2 regions of the Skermanella mucosa genome follow, and region 1 is predicted to be linked to the other one. Evidence: predicted binding sites of a transcription regulator. Region 1 holds the regulator's gene; the other holds the start of a gene.

Region 1 (10,410 bases):
CGGCCAACGCCATGGGGCTGATCGCCGACTACGACGTGGTGGCGGACGGCACCGACAATTTCGCCGCCCGCTACCTGCTGGCGGACGCCTGCCATCTGGGCGGCCGGACGCTGGTTTCGGCGGCCATGCTCCGGTTCGATGGGCAGATCTCCACCTTCAAGTCCTATCTGGGCGGTCCCAATCCCTGCTATCGCTGCATCTTCCGCGAACCGCCGCCGCGCGGGCTGGTGCCGAGCTGCGCCGAAGGCGGCGTGCTGGGGGCGCTGGCCGGCGCCGTCGGCTCGATCCAGGCGATCGAGGTCCTGAAGGAGCTGCTCGGCATCGGGGACAGCCTGTCCGGACAGTTGCTGATGTACGACGCGCTCCACACCAGCTTCCACAAGGTCCGGGTCCAGCCCGATCCGGAATGCCCGCTGTGCGGACGGCATCCGACCATCACGGACCTGTCCGCGCATCCGTCCGGGCATGACGGAGCCCTGCCATGAGCGGGGCTTCGACGCTGTCGCTGGTGGTGTTCTCCGGCGGGTTCGACCGGGTCCACTACGCGCTGGTGATGGCGAGCGCCGCGGCGGCGACCAACCGCAAGGCCACCCTGTTCTTCACCGGCCGGGCGGTCCTGGCGTTGAAGGCCGGGGATGGCTGGCGCGGGCTGGACCCTGCCGACGACGGCTCGTCGCCGGAGGAGCGCAACGCCCATTTCGGCCGCAGCGGCCTCGCCGAGTTCGAGGAACTGCTGGAGGCCTGCGTCGCCCTGGGCGTGACCGTGATGGTCTGCGAGATGGCGCTGAAGGCGATCGGCCTGGACGCGTCCGCCCTGCGCGACGACGTGCCGGTGGTGACCGGCGGCGTCGTCACGCTGCTGAACGGGGCTCCCGGCGACGGCAACATGCTGTTCGTCTGAATCCGCCGGCCGATTACCGGCGGCGCCACTCTTCCCGGGTTATTTCCCAGATCCCGGCGGGGAAGCGGCCCGAGACGAAGCCCCTTTCGTGGATGCCGACCAGCCGCATGCCGTCGCGTTCCGACAGCCGGCAGGACCGCAGGTTCACCTCGGCCTTCTGGACCCGGAGGACGGGGCGGCCGAGGGTTTCGAACCAGAAATGCATGACGGCGGCGCTGGCTTCGGTCATCAGGCCCCGCCCCTGCCAGGCGGGATCGAGCCACAGGCCGCGATTATCGTCGAGCTTGTCCATCAGGCTGACGATGCCGATCAGCCGGTCGGGCTCCGCGCGGGGGCGGATCGACCAGTGCCATTCGGCGCCCCGCGCCATGGCGGGAAGTGCTGCGTCCCGGATATGGGAGAGGGCGCCGTCGGCCGGATAGGGCCATGGCACATGGTCGGCGAGGAACCGCACGATCTCCCACCGGGGGAACACGTCCTGGACCGCGCCGGCGTCGGAAAGCTCCAGCGGCCGGAGGACCAGCCGGGGCGTCTCCAGGACCGGGATCAGGCGGCGCCGCCCTTGACGTCGAGCGCGTAGCCCGCCGAGCGGACGGTGCGGATCAGGTCGTTGTCGTTTTCCTCGTTCAGCGCCTTGCGCAGCCGGCGGATATGCACGTCGACGGTGCGCGGCTCCACATAGACGTCGTGGCCCCAGACCAGGTCGAGCAATTGCTCGCGCGAGAAGACCCGGCCGGGATGCTGCATGAAGTGGCGCAGCAGGCGGAACTCGGTCGGCCCCAGATGGATGTCGCGGCCCTGGCGGCGCACCCGGTGGGCCGCCAGATCCATCACCACGTCGTTGAACCGCAGCATCTCCTCCGCCAAGCCGGGGCTGGCGCGGCGGAGCACGGCGCGCATCCGGGCGACCAGCTCGGTGGGGGAGAAGGGCTTGGCGATATAGTCGTCGGCCCCGGAGTTGAGGCCGCGGACCTTGTCCGCCTCCTCGCCGCGGGCCGTCAGCATGATGATCGGGATGTCGCGGGTCTTGGGGTTGCGCCGCATCTGGCGGCACACCTCGAGCCCCGACATCAGCGGCAGCATCCAGTCCAGCAGGACGATGTTGGGCGTCTGCTCGGCGGCGAGCAGCAGCGCCTCCTCGCCATCTCCCGCGGAAAGGGTGCGGAAGCCCTCCTTGTCGAGATTGTACTTGAGGAGCGTAACGAGGTCCGCCTCGTCCTCGACGATGAGGACGAGGGGTTTCAGCGCCGAATTCATGGGATGCCTTGTTCCAAACTAGTCCTGCGTTTCCGGCTCGGGGGTGACGACAGCATAGCTGCTTTCGTCACCCTTGGGGCGTTCCGTCGTCAGCGGGTGCCCGATCACCAGGAAATGGATCGTCTCGGCGATGTTGGTCGCGTGGTCGCCGATCCGTTCCAGGTTCTTGGCAATGAACAGAAGGTGCGTGCAGGGCGTGATGTTGCGCGGGTCTTCCATCATGTAGGTCAGGACCTCGCGGAACAGGCTGGTATAGAGGTCGTCCAGCTCCTCGTCGCGGCGGCGCGCCGCCACCGCCTTCTCCACGTCGCGCTCGATGAAGGCGTCGAGCACATCCTTCATGATCTCCTGGACCAGCCGGCCCATGCGGGGGATCGCGGCGGCCGGACGGACCGCCGGCACCTGGGCCAGGGCGATCGACCGCTTGGCGATGTTGGCGGCGTAGTCGCCGATCCGCTCCAGGTCGGCCGCGATCTTCAGCGCCGACACGATCTCGCGCAGGTCGGACGCCATGGGCTGGCGCAGGGCCAGCAGGCGGAGCGTCTCCGCGTCGACGTCCCGCTCGTAGCCGTCGACCCGGAGGTCGGACTGCATCACCTGGGCCGCGATGGTCGTGTCGCGGCGGACGACGGCCTGAACGGCCGCCTCCACCTGGGCCTCGGCGACGCCGCCCATCTGCGTGATCAGATTCGCCAGCCGCTGCAGTTCCTGCGCGAACGACTTGACGATGTGCTCGTTGCTCATGCGCCGCTTCCCTGAATTGCCCGATTATCCCGAATGACGTCCCGCCGATCAAGCCGGCGGGGCCGGCTCAGCCGTAGCGGCCGGTGATGTAGCCCTGGGTCCGCTCGTCGCGGGGATTGGTGAAGATCTCCTCGGTGTCGCCCACCTCCACCATGTCGCCCAGGTGGAAGAAGGCGGTGCGCTGGGACACGCGGGCCGCCTGCTGCATGTTGTGGGTGACGATCACGATGGTGTAGTTCTCCCGCAGCTCGTCGATCAGCTCCTCCACATGGGCGGTCGCGATCGGGTCGAGGGCCGAGCATGGCTCGTCCATCAGGATCACCTCGGGGCTGACCGCGATGGCGCGGGCGATGCAGAGGCGCTGCTGCTGGCCGCCGGACAGGCCGGTGCCCGGCTCCTTCAGGCGGTCCTTCACCTCGTTCCACAATCCTGCGCGCTGCAGGCTCTTGGCGACGATCTCGTCCATCTCCTCCCGCCGGCTGGCAAGGCCGTGGATGCGCGGACCATAGACGATGTTGTCGTAGATCGACTTGGGGAACGGGTTCGGCTTCTGGAACACCATGCCGACCCGGGCGCGGAGCTGGACCGGATCGATCGCCTTGTCGTAGATGTCCTGGCCGTCCAGCGTGATCAGGCCCTCGATGCGGGCGATGCCGATCGTGTCGTTCATGCGGTTGAGGCAGCGCAGGAACGTGGACTTGCCGCAGCCCGACGGGCCGATCAGCGCGGTGACCTGCCGTTCCGGGATCGCCAGGTCGATGCCCTTCAGCGCCTGCTTGGCGCCGTAGTACACCTTGACCTGCTTGGCATCCATCTTGTTCGCGACGCCTGCCAGCATGCCGGCGGCGGAGCGCGCCTCGACGCCGGGGATCGCGCTGGTTCCGGTCTGTGTTTGGCCGAGTTGGGTCTGGGCGGTCATTTACCAACGCCTTTCAAATTGCTTGCGCAGGACGACGGCGATCGCGTTCATCGCGATCAGGAAGGCCAGGAGGACCATGATCGCGGCCGAGGTGCGCTCGACGAAGCCGCGCTCCGGGCTGTCGGCCCACATGAAGATCTGCACCGGCAGCACCGTCGCGGCGTCGCCGAAACCCGAGGGGGTGTCCACGATGAAGGCGATCATGCCGATCATCAGGAGGGGCGCCGTCTCGCCGAGCGCGTGGGCCATGCCGATGATGACGCCGGTCAGGATGCCGGGCATCGCGAGCGGCAGCACGTGGTGGGTCACCACCTGGAGCGGCGAGGCGCCGACGCCCAGCGCCGCCTCCCGGATCGACGGCGGGACCGCCTTCAGCGCCGCGCGGCCGGCGATGATGATGGTCGGCAGCGTCATCAGCGCCAGCACGATGCCGCCGACCACCGGGGCCGACCGGGGCATGTTGAAGACGTTGAGGAACACCGCGAGGCCGAGCAGGCCGAACACGATCGAGGGCACCGCCGCGAGGTTGTTGATGTTGACCTCGATCAGGTCGGTCAGCTTGTTCTTCGGCGCGAACTCCTCCAGGTAGACCGCGGCGGAGATGCCGATCGGGATCGCGAGGCCGAGCGTCACCATCAGCGTCAGCAGCGAGCCGACCAATCCCGCCTTCAGGCCCGCCAGTTCCGGGTCGCGGCTGTCGCCGTTGAGGAAGAGCCGCCAGTTGAAGCCGTTCACGATGTTGCCGTTGGCGACCAGCTTGTCGATCCAGGCGATCTGCTGGTCGGTGACCTTGCGGTCGGTCTCCGGCACGCGACGGTCGATGTTGCCCTTGAGGAGCTGGTCGTAGTCGCTCGCCAGGGCCAGGTTCACGGTCCTGCGGGTCCCGATCAGGGACGGGTCGTCCATGACCATCTGCCGCAGCTCGAACGCGGCGCCGTTGCTGATCATGGCGGTCAGCCGGCGCCGGTCGGTCCTGGACTCCACCTCGGGGAAGACCGCCAGCAGCGCGTTGCGCGCCAGGGCCGCGTAGTTGGCGTTGGACAGGGTGTTCGGGTCGCGGGTGCCCTGCGGATCGATCTCGGCCGGGTCGAAATGGATCTCCAGCGCCAGGTCGTGCTGGGCGAAGGCGGTGTAGCCCTGGGCCACGATGCTGGCGAGCAGGACCGCCAGCATGGCCAGCGCCACGCCGATCGCGGCCATGCCGTACATCTTGAAGCGCCGCTCGGCGGCGTAGCGCTTCTTCAGGCGGGCGGCGAAGTCGTCGGTCTGATACGGCGCGGCCGCCCGGGGTGAGCTGATGATGTCAGTCATATTTTTCCCGATACTTCTGCACCACCCGGAGGGCGATGATGTTCAGGCCGAGGGTGACGGTGAACAGCACGAGGCCGAGGCCGAAGGCCGAAAGGGTCTTGGCGCTGTCGAACTCCTGGTCGCCGACCAGCAGGGTGGCGATCTGGACGGTGACGGTGCTGACCGCGTCCAGCGGGTTGGCCGACAGGTTGGCGGCGAGGCCGGCGGCCATCACGACGATCATGGTCTCGCCGATCGCGCGGCTGACCGCCAGCAGGACGCCGCCGACGATGCCGGGCAGCGCCGCCGGAAGCACCACCTGCCGGATCGTCTCCGACTTGGTGGCGCCGAGGCCGTAGGAGCCGTCGCGGAGCGACTGGGGCACCGCGTTGATGATGTCGTCCGACAGCGAGCTGACGAAGGGGATGATCATGACGCCCATCACGACGCCGGCGGCGAGCGCCGACTCCGAGCTGACGCCGAGCCCGAGGCTCTGGCCCACGTCGCGCACGAAGGGCGCCATGGTCAGGGCGGCGAAGAAACCGTAGACCACCGTCGGGATGCCGGCCAGGATCTCCAGGACGGGCTTGACCGTGCCGCGCACCTTGGCCGGCGCGTATTCCGACATGTAGATGGCGCTCATCAGGCCCAACGGCACCGCGACCACCATGGCGATCGAGGCGATCAGCAGGGTGCCGGTGAACAGCGGCACGGCGCCGAACGACCCGTCGGACGCCACCTGGTCGGCGCGGATCGCGGTCTGCGGGCTCCAATGGAGGCCGAACAGGAACTCGGTCGGGGGCACCTTGGTGAAGAACCGGATCGCCTCGAACAGCAGCGACAGGACGATGCCGACCGTGGTCAGGATCGCCACCAGCGAGCACAGGATCAGGAAGATATTGACGACCTTCTCGACCTGGTTGCGGGCGCGCAGGCCGGGCTCGATCCGCTGCCGGGCATAGTAGAGGCCGGCGCAGGCGATGGCGAGCATGACGACCGCGAGGGCGCCGTTGCCGATCCCCCGGAGGCTCTTGTAGTGCTCCGCCGCCGCCAGCAGGGCCGGGTCGGGCACGCGGCTGGTGATGTTGCCGTAGGCCAGGTTGTGGATGTCGACCATGATCAGGTTGATTTCCTGGGGCGACAATCCCGCCAAGGCGGCCGGCAGGCTGGAGCGGACCATGCCGTCCACGATCGACCCTTCGAGGCCGGTCCAGAGGGCGAACAGCATGAGGGCGGGAAGGCCGACCCACATGGCGACGTAGAGGCCGTAGTAGGACGGCACGGAGTGCAGCGTGGAGAGCCTGCCGCCGGCCGTGACCACCGCCCGGGACTTGCCGAGCTGGAATCCCACAAACGCCAGCACGGCGAGAACCGCTAGGAAGAGTGATACTGACATCGGGACCCGTCGGGATTTGAGGGCGACTGTCTGCCGGAAACTCCCGCCTGCCGGCGCGGGAAGGCGCCGGCAGGCGGGGAGCCGGCGATTACATCGTGACCGGGGTCAGGTTCAGGATGTCGGTCCGGACCTTCTCGCGCTTGGCCTTGGGCAGCGGGATCAGGCCCTTGGCCTCCAGGTAGCCGTCCTCGCCGAACGCCTTCTCGCTGGTGTACTCGGCCAGGAACTCGCGGATGCCGGGGATGACGTCCACGTGCTGGTTCTTGACATACACGTACATGGAACGGGCGACCGGGTACTTGGCGTCCGCGATGTTGTCCAGCTCAGGTGCCACGCCGTTGATCCTGGCGCCCTGCAGCTTGTCCATGTTCTGGTCGAGGAAGCTGTAGCCGAAGATGCCGTACGCGTCCTTGTTGGCGACCAGCTTCTGGACGATCAGGTTGTCGTTCTCGCCGGCTTCCACATAGGCGCCGTCCTCGCGGATCTGGTTGCAGACCGCCTTCTGCTGGTCGGCCGGCAGGGCCTTCACTTCCGGGAACTGGGCGCAGCCGACATCCATCACCAGCTCGACGAAGGCGTCGCGGGTGCCCGAGGTCGGGGGCGGGCCGAGCACCTCGATCTCCTTGTTGGGCAGGGACGGGTCGATCTGGTTCCAGGTCTTGTAGGGGTTCGGGACGACCTGGCCGTTCACGACGACCTGCTTGGCGAGCGCCTGCCAGATCTGCTTGATGGTGTAGTCGGTGTTCGTCGCGGCCTTGGAGTTCGCGAAGACGATGCCGTCGAAGCCCACTTCCAGCTCGCTGACGGTGGTGACGCCGTTGGCGGCGCAGCTCTCCAGTTCGGACTTCTTGATGCGGCGCGACGCGTTGGTCAGGTCCGGATGCTGGACGCCCACGCCGGCGCAGAACTGCTTGATGCCGCCGCCGGTGCCGGTGGACTCGACGACCGGGGTCTTGAACTTGCCGGTCCGACCGAAGGTCTCCGCGACCGCGCTGGTGAAGGGGAACACCGTGGACGAGCCGACGACGCGGATCTGGTCGCGGCCCTGGGCCTGGGCGCCACCCGTCAGCGCGACGGTCGAAGCGAGGGCGGCGAGCGCCGCCACGGCGAGCTTCTTGTTGATCACGATCTAATCCTCCAGCCAATTCGCCAAAATACGGACCAAAAGCCCTGTTTTTCCGCGGCACCTGAGTACCGGCGGCTTCGGCGCGGACCTTAACGGCGATCGGCGATACAATTACTACGGCGGGATGACAGTTTGATGACACCCGCGACCGAGAGGCGACTATGCCGCGGAGCCGCCTGCCCTGCGGGTATCGGCGGCCTTTTCCTCGGCCGCGACAGGGAGGAAAACCGTGAAGGTGCTGCCTTTTCCGACGTCGCTCTCGATCGTCAGGCGACCGCGATGGCGGTTGACGATGTGCTTGACGATCGCGAGGCCGAGGCCGGTGCCGCCGAGCTGCCGGCTGCGCGCGGGGTCCACCCGGTAGAACCGTTCGGTCAGGCGCGGCAGGTGCATGCGGGCGATGCCCTCGCCGCAATCGGACACGGAGGCCGAGACCATGGGCGCCGCGCGCCGGCCCCCGGCGGGGAGCGGCACCACGGCGCTCGCCGGGCCGCCCCCGCCGGGCTCGACCAGCGCCAGGGCGATCCGCACCTCGGTGCCGTCGCGGGTGTACTTGACCGCGTTGTCGATCAGGTTCTGCAGGACCTGGGCGAGCTGGTCCTCGTCGCCGGTGACCGGGGGCAGCCGGTCCGGCAGGTCCAGGTGCAGGCGGATCCGGCGCGCGGCGGCCTTCAGCTCCAGCGCGGCGACGGCGCCGCGGGCGATGCGCCCCAGGTCGGCCCGGCCGGTGGGCGCCGTATGCTCGTCCAGCTCGATCCTGGACAGGGAGAGCAGGTCGTTGACCAGCCGCGACATGCGGCCGGACTGGTCGTGCATGATGCCCAGGAAGCGGTCGCGCGCCTCGGCGTCGTCGCGCGCCGGGCCGCGCAGGGTCTCGATGAAGCCCAGAAGGGTGGCGAGCGGCGTGCGCAGCTCGTGGCTGGCGTTGGCGACGAAGTCGGCGCGCATCTGCTCGGACCGCTTGATCGCGGTGATGTCGTGCAGGGTCAGGATGATGATGGTGGACCCGTCGCGGCGGAACGGCTTGACCCGCGCCTCGAAGACCCGCTCCACCGGGACCGGCAGGCTGAACTCGACCATGCGCGAGGCGCCGCCGGCCAGCACGGCGTCGACCGCGCCCAGCAGGTGCGGGTTGCGGAGCGTCGCCGCGAGGTCGCGGTCGGCCATGCGGTCGCCGAACAGCCCCCGCGCCGCCATGTTGGCCAGCGTCACCCGACGGTCCGACGCGATCAGGATCAGCGGGTCATGGAGCGCTTCCAGGATCTGCTCGGTGGCTTCCAGCCCGGCGCGCAGCCGTTCGCCGCGCTCCAGCCACTCGCCGTGGGTCCTGGAGGCCGACGCCGCAAGCAGGCGGGCCGTCGGCGAGAGGGCTTCGGGCATGGGGACGACGCCCCCGGCGTCGCCGAGGGACTGGAGATACGTGGCGACGTCGGCGGCATCGCGCCGGTAGACGCGCGTCGCCAGCGCCGCCGCCGCGACCGCGGACAGGAACCCCACCCCGGCGGCGCCCCAGGTGACCGCGCCCACGGCGGCGAGCCCCAGCAGGACGACCCCGAGCGCCAGCACCAGAGGCCCGCCGAGAAGAAGCGGTATCGTCGTCGGAACTACCGGTGAGGGCATGATGGCTCGGAGCGGTCGGGTCGCAAGTAATGAACGGTCGTTACTAGACCACACATTACATCCTTTCACGCCCGGGCGAACCTGCGTCACAAAACATTAATTTCCGCGGAAGATAAGGACCCCTTCCGCAGGGGAGGGGTCCAACATCCCGGAGGCCGGTCACCACTGCAGCGAGTCGTGCGCCGCCAGGGCCGCCGCGTTGACGATGTCCGACACGGACGCGCCCATCTGGACGACCTGGGCCGGCTTGTCCAGGCCGATCAGCAGGGGGCCGATCAGCTGGCCGCCGCCCATCTTCTGCAGCAGCTTGGCGCCGATGTTGGCCGCGTGAAGCGCCGGCATGACCAGCACGTTGGCCGGACCCGACAGGCGGCAGAACGGATAGAGCCGCTTCATCAGGTCGTGGTCGAGCGCCACGTCGGCCGACATCTCGCCGTCATACTCGAAGTCGATCCGCCGCTGGTCGAGCATCGCCACCGCGTCCCGCACATGCTCGGCACGCCCGCGCATGTACTGGCCGAAATTGGAGAAGGACAGGAAGGCGACTCGGGGCTCGTGGCCCATCTGGCGCGCCTTGGCGGCCGTCTGGATCGCGATCTCCGCCAGCTCCTCGGTAGTCGGCAGCTCGTTCACCGTGGTGTCGGCGATGAAGACGGTGCGCTTCCGGGTCACCACCACCGAAACGCCGAACACCCGCTGGCCGGCGCGGGGGTCGATCACCAGGGTGATATCCTTGTAGCAGGTGGCGAAGCTTCGGGTCAGGCCGGTCACCATGGCGTCGGCGTCGCCCTGGGCCACCATCAGCGCCGCGAAGACGTTGCGGTCCTGGTTGACCATCCGCTGGCAGTCGCGGAGCAGCGTGCCCCGGCGCTGGAGCCGGCGGTAGAGATAGTCGGAGTAGCGCCGGTTGGCATCGGACAGGCGGGCGTTGTGGATCTCCAGCCCGGTCTGCTCCGGCGACAGGCCCAGCGTCACGAGCTGGTCGCGGATGACCTCCTCGCGGCCGATCAGGATCGGCGTGCCGTAGCCGGCGGCACGGTAGGCCAGGGCGGCGCGGATCGCCCGCTCCTCCTCGCCCTCGGCGAAGACGACGCGCCGGGGGTTCGCCTTGACCTTCTCGAAGATCAGCTGGAGGCTGTCGGCGGTCGGGTCGAGCC
Region 2 (10,410 bases), 640 kb from region 1:
AGCGTCTTCACCGCCTCGCGCATGGCGGCGAGGTCCGCCACGGCGGGGACGCCGGTGAAGTCCTGCATCAGGACGCGGGCCGGACGGTAGGCGATCTCGGTGTCGCTGCGCCGGGCCTTCAGCCACTCGGCCACCGCCTTGACGTCGTTGACCGAGACCGTGCGCCCGTCCTCGAAGCGCAGCAGGTTCTCGAGCAGGACCTTGAGCGAGAAGGGAAGCGTGGAGAGATCGCCGAGGCCGGCCTGCTCGGCCGCCTTCAGGCTGAAGTAATCATACGACTTGCCCCCCACGTCGAGGGTGCGGCGCGTCTTCAGCGAGTCATGACCGGTGAATGTTGTCACGGGAACTCCTCCATTGCTTTGCAACCGGCGGAGGTTTGGATCGACATGTGACCGAAACCTTTTTTTTGCGTTGCAATGATCTAGCGCAAAATCGGCACGCTGGCAAACGACAGCGGTGTGCGAGTGGTATTACCAGCGGACCGATCGCGAGGGTTTCCGCGCTTCGGGACGCGGCGCCCCATGCCTGCGCGCTCCCGAAAAAACGAAGCCCCCGCCGGTTTCCCGGCGGGGGCTGTTGCGCGCGTATCCGATCCGGTCAGGCGACCGCGACCGTGTCCGCGATCTCGCGGAAGGCGGGGATCTGGTCGAAGTTCATGTAGCGGTAGATGTCGGCGGCCTTCTGGTTGACGATGCTGACCTGCTCCATGTACTCGGCCACGGTCGGGATCCTGCCCATCAGCGCGCACACCGCGGCCAGCTCGGCCGAGCCGAGATAGACGCGGGTGTCGATGCCCAGGCGGTTCGGGAAGTTGCGGGTCGAGGTGGACATGGCCGTCGAGCCCTTGCGGATCTGCGCCTGGTTGCCCATGCACAGCGAGCAGCCCGGCATCTCCATCCGCGCGCCCGACTTGCCGAGGACGCTGTAATAGCCCTCCTCGTTCAGGATCATGGCGTCCATCTTGGTCGGCGGCGCGATCCACAGCCGGGTCGGGATGTCGGACCTGCCGTCCAGCACCTTGCCGGCGGCGCGGAAGTGGCCGATGTTGGTCATGCACGAGCCGATGAAGACCTCGTCGATTACGTCGCCCGCGACCTCCGACAGCGGCTTGACGTCGTCCGGATCGTTCGGGCAGGCGACGATCGGCTCCCGGATGTCGGCCAGGTCGATCTCGATGACGGCGGCATACTCGGCGTCGGCATCGGGTTGCAGGAGCTGCGGATCGGCGATCCAGGCCTCCATCGACTTGATGCGGCGCTCCAGCGTGCGGCGATCCTGGTAACCGTTGGCGATCATCCAGCGCATCAGCGTGATGTTGGAGCGCATGTACTCGATGATCGGCTCCTCGTTGAGGCGCACCGTGCAGGCGGCGGCGGACCGTTCGGCCGATGCGTCGCTCAGCTCGAACGCCTGCTCGACCTTCAGGTCGGGCAGCCCCTCGATCTCCAGGATGCGGCCGGAGAAGATGTTCTTCTTGCCCTTCTTCTCGACCGTCAGCAGGCCCTGGCGGATGGCGTAGAGGGGGATCGCGTTGACAAGGTCGCGCAGCGTGACGCCCGGCTGCATGGTGCCGGTGAAGCGCACCAGCACGCTTTCAGGCATGTCCAGCGGCATCACGCCGGTGGCGGCGGCGAAGGCCACCAGGCCGGAGCCGGCCGGGAAGGAGATGCCGATCGGGAAGCGCGTGTGGCTGTCGCCGCCGGTGCCGACGGTGTCGGGCATCAGCAGGCGGTTCAGCCAGGAGTGGATGATGCCGTCGCCCGGCCGCAGGGACACGCCGCCGCGGGTGGCGATGAAGGTCGGCAGCTCGTGGTGCATCTTCACGTCCACCAGCTTGGGATATGCCGCGGTGTGGCAGAAGGACTGCATCACGAGATCGGCGGAGAAGCCCAGGCAGGCCAGGTCCTTCAGCTCGTCCCGGGTCATCGGGCCGGTGGTGTCCTGCGAACCGACGGTGGTCATCCTCGGCTCGCAATAGGTGCCGGGGCGGATGCCCTGCCCGTCCGGCACGCCGCAGGCGCGGCCGACCATCTTCTGGGCCAGCGAAAAGCCCTTGCCGCTGTCGGCCGGGGCAGACGGCAGCCGGAACAGGGTGGACGGCTCCAAGCCCAGCGCCTCGCGGGCGCGGGCCGTCAGGCCGCGGCCGATGATCAGCGGGATGCGGCCGCCGGCCCGGACCTCGTCGAAGATCACGTCGGACTTGACCTTGAACTCGGCGATCACCTCGCCGTCCTTCAGGGCCTTGCCTTCATAGGGGCGCAGCTCGACGACGTCGCCCATCTCCATCCGGGAGACGTCCAGCTCGATCGGCAGCGCGCCCGCGTCCTCCATGGTGTTGTAGAAGATCGGCGCGATCTTGCTGCCCAGGCAGACGCCGCCGAAACGCTTGTTCGGGACATAGGCGATGTCCTCGCCGGTCCACCAGAGCACGGAGTTGGTGGCGGACTTGCGCGACGAGCCGGTGCCGACCACGTCGCCGACATAGGCCACCAGATTGCCCTTGGCCTTCAGCGACTCGAGCTGCCGTACCGGGCCGCGGGCGCCGGGCTCGTCCGGCTCGATGCCGGGGCGGGGGTTCTTCAGCATGGCGAGCGCATGCAGCGGGATGTCCGGGCGCGACCAGGCATCGGGGGCCGGCGACAGATCGTCGGTGTTGGTCTCCCCGGTCACCTTGAAGATGGTCAGGGTGAGGCTTTCCGGAACCTCCGGACGCGAGGTGAACCACTCGGCATCGGCCCAGGACTGCATCACCGCCCGGGCGTTGGCGTTGCCCTGGTCGGCCAGTTCCTTGACGTCGTGGAAGTAATCGAACATGAGGAGGGTCGTCTTCAGCCCCTCCGCCGCGGCCGCGCCGCATTCGGCGTCGGCCAGCAGGCCGATCAGCGGACTGATGTTGAAGCCCCCGAGCATGGTGCCGAGCAGTTCCGTCGCCTTGACCCTGGAGATCAGCGCGCAGGACTCCTCCCCCTTGGCGACCTGGGCCAGGAAGGCGGCCTTGACCTTGGCGGCATCGTCGACGCCCGCCGGCACGCGGTAGGTCACCAGATCGACCAGGAATTGCTCCTCGCCCGCGGGGGGGGCCTTCAGCAGGCCGATCAGTTCCTCGGTCTGCTTGGCGGACAGCGGCAGCGGCGAAATCCCGAGTGCGGCACGCTCAGCGACATGCTGGCGATAGGCTTCAAGCACGGCTAGATCCTCTCTATTAGGTTTATTGCCAGGTTTATTGCAGGACTTCAGCCCCTTGGACTCGATGCCTGCCGACTGTTTTGGCCTGCCGGCAGTTTTGCCGGGCTCTTGCCGGATGCGCGATGAGGCTCTTTGCCGCTGCGCTTCAATGTCCCAAACCAGGCAGGCGCGGTTTTCCGGCAGGGATGCTCTGCGCCCTTGCCGGGAACTTCCGGGTGCAAGCTATTCATCTTGAATTTAGGGAGCCGGTATCGCACCTTGCTGCGCAACGGTCGTACGAACGAAAAAGGTACGCCCAATAAGAACGTGACAGGGAGGACGCGCGGTGAAAGCCGATACGCCCATTTTCGAAGCCCGACATGTGTCGCTGCGGTTCGGCGGTGTGCGCGCGCTGACGGATGTGAGCTTCAGCATCGACAAGGGCGAGCTGTTCTCGATCATCGGTCCCAACGGGGCCGGCAAGACCTCCATGGTCAATTGCATTTCCGGCCGGTACAGCCCGACCGAGGGCCAGATCCTGTTCAAGGGACGGGATATCACGCGGATGACGCCCAACCACCGGGCCGAGATCGGCATCGGCCGCACGTTCCAGAACCTGGCGCTGTTCGGGCACATGACGGTGCTCGACAACATCATGGTCGGGCGCCACCACCTGATGAAGAACAACTTCCTGACCGGCGCGCTGTACTGGTTCACCGGCGCGCGGAAGGAGGAGCTGGAGCACCGCCGCGAGATCGAGGAGATCATCAATTTCCTGGACATCCAGCATGTCCGAAAGGCGGTCGCCGGCACGCTTTCCTATGGGTTGCGCAAGCGGGTCGAGCTGGCCCGCGCCATGGCGCTGAAGCCGGACCTGATCCTGCTGGACGAGCCGATGGCCGGCATGAACCTGGAGGAGAAGGAGGACATGGCCCGCTACATCGTCGATCTGAACGAGGAGTACGGCATGACCGTCGTGATGATCGAGCACGACATGGGCGTGGTCATGGACATCTCCCACCGGGTGATGGTGCTGGATTTCGGCAAGAAGATCGCCGAGGGCTATCCGGAGGAGGTCCTGGCGAACGCGCATGTCAAGCGGGCCTACCTGGGCGAGGCCGACGACGTGCTGAGCGACGAGGACGACGTGGCCGTGCCGGCCGGGAAGGTGGCGTGATGGACGCCGGAACGGTCAACGGGCTGCCCGACCTGTCGCTGTTCGACACTTTCCCGAAGCTGCTCCAGGTCCACGCGCGCAACCATCCGGACGAGGTGGCGCTCCGGGTCAAGGACCTGGGGATCTGGCACAGCCTGAGCTGGAGCCAGTACCAGGCGCGGGTCAAGGGTTTCGCGCTGGGGCTGCACCATTACGGCGTCGGCCGGGGCGACGTGGTCGGGATCGTCGGCGACAACCGGCCGGACTGGGTCTGCGCCGAGATCGCCGCCCATGCCGTGGGCGCCATGAGCCTGGGCATGTACCGGGACGCGCTGGACGAGGAGATCGCGTATCTCGTGACCTACAGCGACGCCAAGGTCATGTTCGCCGAGGACGAGGAGCAGGTCGACAAGCTGCTGGAACTGGGCGACCGGATCGCCACCGTGAAGCTGATCGTCTACAGCGACCCGCGCGGCATGCGGAAGCATTCCGACCCGCGGCTGATCTCCGTGACCGAGCTGATGCACCACGGCGACGCGGTCGCGTCGGAGTTTCCCGGCCTGTACGACGAGCTGGTGGCGGCCGGACGCGGCGAGGACGTGGCGGTGCTGTGCACCACGTCGGGCACGACGGCCAACCCCAAGCTGGCGATGCTGCCGGCGGGGCGCGTGATCCGGCACTGCGCCAGCTACCTGGACGTCGATGCCAAGGGGCCGCGCGACGAGTATGTCTCGGTGCTGCCGCTGCCCTGGATCATGGAGCAGGTCTATGTGCTGGGGAAGGCGCTGCTGAGCCGGATGACCGTGAACTTCGTCGAGGAACCCGAGACGATGATGCACGACTTCCGCGAGGTCGGGCCGACCTTCGTGCTGTTCGCCCCGCGGGTGTGGGAGCAGATCGCGGCCGACGTGCGCGCCCGGATCATGGACGCCTCGCCGCTCAAGCGGCGCCTGTACGAGTACGGGATGAAGGTGGGGCTGGAGGCGCTGGACAAGGGCAAGCGGTCCTGGCTGGCCGACCTGCTGCTGTTCCGCGCGCTGCGCGACCGGCTGGGATTCTCCAACCTGCGCTCCGCCGCGACCGGCGGGGCGGCGCTGGGGCCGGAGACCTTCCGCTTCTTCATGGCGATGGGCGTACCGTTGCGCCAGCTCTATGGGCAGACCGAGACGCTGGGGGCCTATACGATCCATGCCCAGGGCGACGTGGATTTCGACACCGTCGGCAAGCCGTTCGGCAAGGACATCGAAGTCCGGATCGACAACCCCGACCACAACGGCGTCGGCGAGATCGTGACCCGGCACCCCAACATGTTCGCGGGCTATTTCCGCAACGAGGCGGCGGGGGCGGCGGATATCCGCGACGGCTGGATGCATACCGGAGACGCCGGCTATTTCGACAAGCGCGGGCATCTGGTGGTGATCGACCGGATCAAGGACATCGCCACCACCGGGCGGGGCGACCGGTTCTCGCCCCAGTACATCGAGAACAAGCTGAAGTTCAGCCCCTATGTCGCCGAGGCGGTGATCCTGGGCGACCAGCGCGACTATCTCGCCGCGATGATCTGCATCCGCTTCCCGATCGTGTCCAAGTGGGCGGAGAAGAACCGGATCTCCTTCACGACATACACCGACCTGTCGAGCCGGCCGGAGGTCTACGAGATGATCCGGCGCGAAGTGGAGACGGTCAACGCGACCCTGCCCGAAGCCCAGCGCATCGCCAAGTTCCTGCTGCTCTACAAGGAGCTGGACGCCGACGACGGCGAGCTGACCCGGACCCGCAAGGTGCGGCGCGGCGTGATCGCGGAGAAGTACGGGACCATCATCGACGCGATCTATGCCGGCCGGCCCAGCATCGACGTGGACACCACCATCGCCTTCCAGGACGGCACCAGGCAGCGCATCCGGACGGTCCTGAAGGTGGTCGACCTGGTGCCGGGGAGCAGCGCGCCGGCCTCTCCGAAGCGGGCGGCGTGATGGGGAGGCAATTGCAATTTCGGGGGAGTTCGGGTAGAAAGAGGCTGCCGGGAGGTGTTCAGCTCACCCCCCGGCGCCTCCTAGGCCCGAGTCACGAGAAGGCGGATGGAAATCCGCCAGATCCTGAGATCGAGCCACAGGAGTGTGGATGTCCTTTTCATCCCTGTGCTCCTGAGTTGGCCGGCCGGGCCTATTCCCGGCCGGCACCTCGGACCGTACCCCATACGATAGAGTTCTTCGGTAGCGCGCGTGCGGCGATAGTGTCGCAACCGCTTTCCAACGATTCCAAGAACAAGAACGCGGCTTGGGAGGGAACCTCGCCATGAACTGGGACCTGCTGTTCCAGCTCGTCGTCAACGGCATCATCGTCGGCGCGCTGTACGGCGTCGTGGCCATGTCGTTCGTGCTGATCTACAAGGCGAGCCAGGTGGTCAACTTCGCCCAGGGCGAGTTCCTGCTGATCGGCGCCTGGGCCTGCTGGTGGCTGCTGACGACATACCAGATCCCCTTCGTCTGGGGCTTCCTGATCACGCTGGCCTTCATGATGGCGTTCGGAGTCATCCTCCAGATCGTCGTGCTGCGGCCCATGATCGGGGAGCCGATCATCTCGGTGATCATGGTCACCATCGGGCTGTCGATCTTCTTCCAGGCGCTGATGAAGTGGATGTTCGGCGTGTTCGCCAAGCCCTTCCCGCCGATCTTCGAGACCGAGTCGGTCAGCGTCTTCGGGCTCCAGGTTCAGACGGTCTACCTGATGAGCCTGATCATCTCGGTGATCATCATGGCCGGGTTCGGGTATTTCTTCAAATTCTCGAAGATGGGCCTCGCCATGCGGGCGACAGCGTTCAACCAGCAGGTGGCGCAGTCGCTGGGCATCTCGGTCCGCAACGTCTTCGCGCTGAGCTGGGCGATCTCCGCCATGGTGTCGGCGGTGGCCGGCGTGGTGGTCGGCACGGTCAACGGCGTGTCGTCCGCGCTGTCCTTCTTCGGCATCAAGGTATTTCCGGCGGTCATCCTGGGCGGGCTGGACAGCATCGTCGGCGCCGTGATCGGCGGGCTGATCGTCGGGCTGCTGGAGAACGTGGCGCACTTCTTCGACAGCCAGTTCCTCAACTGGGGAAACATGTACGAGATCGCGCCCTTCTACGTCCTGATCATCATCCTGATGATCAAGCCCTACGGGCTGTTCGGCACCAAAGACATCGAACGCGTCTGAGCGGAGCGCCCGAGACATGACCACGCTGATTCCCTGCGGCGACTTCAAGACGACCTACTCCGCCGACACGACCATCTTTCCGACCACCACCAGCCGCAACATGGTGATCCTGGGCATCGCGGTGCTGTGCCTGGCGCCGCTGGTGATGGACCGGTACCTGCTGAGCCTGCTGATCCAGATCGGATACCTGGGGATCGCGGCGCTTGGGCTGAACATCCTGGTCGGGTTCACCGGCCAGATCTCGATCGGGCACGCGGCCTTCTTCGGGTTCGGGGCCTTCAGCTCCGCCTGGCTGGTGTCGAACTTCGGCGTGCCGGTGTTCTTCGCGATCCCGCTGGCCGGGGTCATGACGACGGCGGTCGGCATGGTGTTCGGCCTGCCGGCGGCGCGGCTGAAAGGGCTCTACTTGGCGATCGCCACGCTGGCGGCGCAGTTCATCCTCCAGGACTTCTTCGCCCGGGCCTCCTGGTTCTCGGGCGGGGTGGCGGGCACGCTGACCGAGCCCTTCTCGATCTTCGGAGTCACCTTCGACACCGACGAGAGCTATTTCTACGTCGTGCTGGCCTACGTGGTCGTGATGTACATCCTCGGCACCAACCTGATGCGCACCCGCGACGGGCGGGCGCTGGTGGCGGTGCGGGACCATTACCTCTCGGCGGAGATGATGGGCATCAACCTGACCAAGTACCGGACCCTGTCGTTCGGCATCTCGGCCTTCTATGCCGGGATCGGCGGCGCGCTCTACGCCCACTATCTCCAGTTCGTCTCGGTCGAGGGCTTCACGATCCTGTTCTCGATCCAGTTCCTGGGCATGATCATCATCGGCGGGCTGGGCTCCATCATGGGATCGCTGATGGGCACGGCCTTCATGGTGCTGCTTCCGGAAAGCATGCAGTGGCTGACCGACGCACTGGCCGGAAGCGCCATCGACCGGGCGCTGGACCTGAGCAACAGCCTCGCCTTCCTGCGCGAGATGGCGATCGGCGCCGTGATCATCCTGTTCCTGATCTTCGAGCCGGACGGGCTGGCCCACCGGTGGCACCAGGTCAAGGCCTACTGGAAGCTCTACCCGTTCTCCCACTGACCGGGTCCGGATAACCATAATCAACAACCACAAGAAGAGTATGAGGAGGCTGACCCCATGAACATGAAGAGCGTCATCCTGGCCGCGACCGCGGCGATCGCCCTGGCTTCCCCGGCCCTGGCCCAGGTCAAGGTCGGGCACCTGGCCGACTACAGCGGCGCCACGTCCGACGTGGGCGTTCCGTTCGGCCAGGGCGTGGCCGACGCGCTGGCCTACATCAACAAGACCGGCGGCGCCGGCGGGACCCAGATGGGCGTCGAGACCTTCGACTACGGCTATCAGGTCCCGCGCGCGATCTCGCAGTACAAGAAGTGGTCCGGCCGCGACAAGGTCGTGGCGATCCAGGGCTGGGGCACGGCCGATACCGAGGCGCTGATCACCTTCATCGCCAAGGACGAGATCCCCTACTTCTCCGGCTCCTATGCCGGGCAGCTGACCGACCCGAACGGATCGGGCGAGAAGTCGACCAAGGCGGCGCCGTACAACTTCTTCTACGGCCCGTCCTATTCGGACTCGCTGCGCGCCATGCTGCAATGGGCGGCGGAGGACTGGAAGGCCAAGGGCGGTTCGGGCAAGCCGAAATACGTCCACATGGGCGCCAACCACCCCTACCCCAACGCGCCCAAGGAGGCCGGCGAGGAGTTGGCGAAGGAGCTGGGGTTCGAGGTGCTTCCCGCCGTGCAGTTCGCGCTGACGCCGGGCGACTATACCGCCCAGTGCCTGACGCTGAAGGACAGCGGCGCCAACTATGCCTACCTGGGCAATACCGCGGGGTCCAACATCTCGGTGCTGCGGGCCTGCGACACGGTCGGCGCCAAGGTGCAGTTCATGGGCAATGTCTGGGGCATGGACGAGAACGCCATGAAGGCCGCCGGCAAGGCCGCCGACGGCGTGGTCTTCCCGGTCCGCACCGGCGTGGTGTGGGGCGGAGAGGCGCCGGGCATGCAGACGGTCCGGGAAATCTCCAAGGTCTCCGACGCGTCGGGCAACGCCTATCGGCCCGTCCACTATATCAGCGGCATCTGCTCCGCCTTCTACATGAAGGAGGCGATGGAGTGGGCCGCCAAGAACGGCGGCATCACCGGCGCCAACATCAAGCAGGGCATGTACCAGAAGAAGGACTGGGTGCCGGCCGGCATGGAAGGGGTCTGCGTCCCCTCGACCTGGACGCCGGACGACCATCGCGGCACCACCACCGTGGCGATCTACCGCGCCAAGGTCGGCGGCGCCACCGAGGCCTCGGTGGACGAGCTGGTGAAGGCGGGAACGATCAAGCTGGAGAAGGTCACCAGCGTCGACCTGCCGCGCAAGAAGGAATGGCTGGGCTGGTAAGCAGCATCCGGCCCGACCTGCGCCGGGACGGTCCTCCCGTCCCGGCCTCCTTCACTACTGGATTGAGGCCATGACCGCCGTCATCGACGCCAACGCCGCCCCCGCGCCGGCCGCAGCCGCGGGCAAGCCGGCCCTGCTTTCCGTCAACAATATCGAGGTCGTCTACAGCGACGTCATCCTGGTCCTGCGCGGCCTGAGTCTCCAGGTGCCGGAAGGCGAGATCGTGGCCCTGCTGGGCGCCAACGGGGCCGGCAAGTCCACGACGCTGAAGGCGATCTCCGGCCTGTTGAAGACCGAGGACGGCGCGGTCACCCGGGGCGACATCAGCTTCAAAGGGGAGCGGATCAACGGGATCGATCCGGACCAGATCGTCCGCCGAGGCATCTTCCAGGTGATGGAAGGCCGCCGCATCGTCTCCGACATGACCTGCCTGGAAAACCTCCGCCTGGGCGCCTTTACCCGGCGCGACAAGGGGGTCAAGCAG

The links. The regulator PhoB, encoded in region 1, activates phosphate uptake and scavenging genes when phosphate is short. The targets are predictions, from matches to a motif close to TNTCATAAAACTGTCA.
Positions count from the first base shown of each region.
Region 2: acnB (bifunctional aconitate hydratase 2/2-methylisocitrate dehydratase) is a predicted target of PhoB. The motif match lies at 3,213-3,228, and genes of this name have one in related genera.

Region 1 is NZ_CP086106.1:6,385,352-6,395,761, reverse strand. Features, by position in the region: gene JL100_RS29725 (HesA/MoeB/ThiF family protein) at 1-485, shown strand, start outside; gene JL100_RS29720 (DsrE family protein) at 482-901, shown strand; gene JL100_RS29715 (GNAT family N-acetyltransferase) at 915-1,376, opposite strand; gene phoB (phosphate regulon transcriptional regulator PhoB) at 1,448-2,158, opposite strand; gene phoU (phosphate signaling complex protein PhoU) at 2,177-2,902, opposite strand; gene pstB (phosphate ABC transporter ATP-binding protein PstB) at 2,970-3,740, opposite strand; gene pstA (phosphate ABC transporter permease PstA) at 3,822-5,132, opposite strand; gene pstC (phosphate ABC transporter permease subunit PstC) at 5,125-6,507, opposite strand; gene JL100_RS29685 (PstS family phosphate ABC transporter substrate-binding protein) at 6,596-7,633, opposite strand; gene JL100_RS29680 (ATP-binding protein) at 7,793-9,253, opposite strand; gene JL100_RS29675 (NADP-dependent malic enzyme) at 9,413-10,410, opposite strand, start outside.
Region 2 is NZ_CP086106.1:618,521-628,930, reverse strand. Features, by position in the region: gene acnA (aconitate hydratase AcnA) at 1-341, opposite strand, end outside; gene acnB (bifunctional aconitate hydratase 2/2-methylisocitrate dehydratase) at 598-3,186, opposite strand; gene JL100_RS02870 (ABC transporter ATP-binding protein) at 3,512-4,342, shown strand; gene JL100_RS02865 (long-chain fatty acid--CoA ligase) at 4,342-6,294, shown strand; gene JL100_RS02860 (branched-chain amino acid ABC transporter permease) at 6,617-7,510, shown strand; gene JL100_RS02855 (branched-chain amino acid ABC transporter permease) at 7,527-8,594, shown strand; gene JL100_RS02850 (ABC transporter substrate-binding protein) at 8,658-9,926, shown strand; gene JL100_RS02845 (ABC transporter ATP-binding protein) at 9,997-10,410, shown strand, end outside.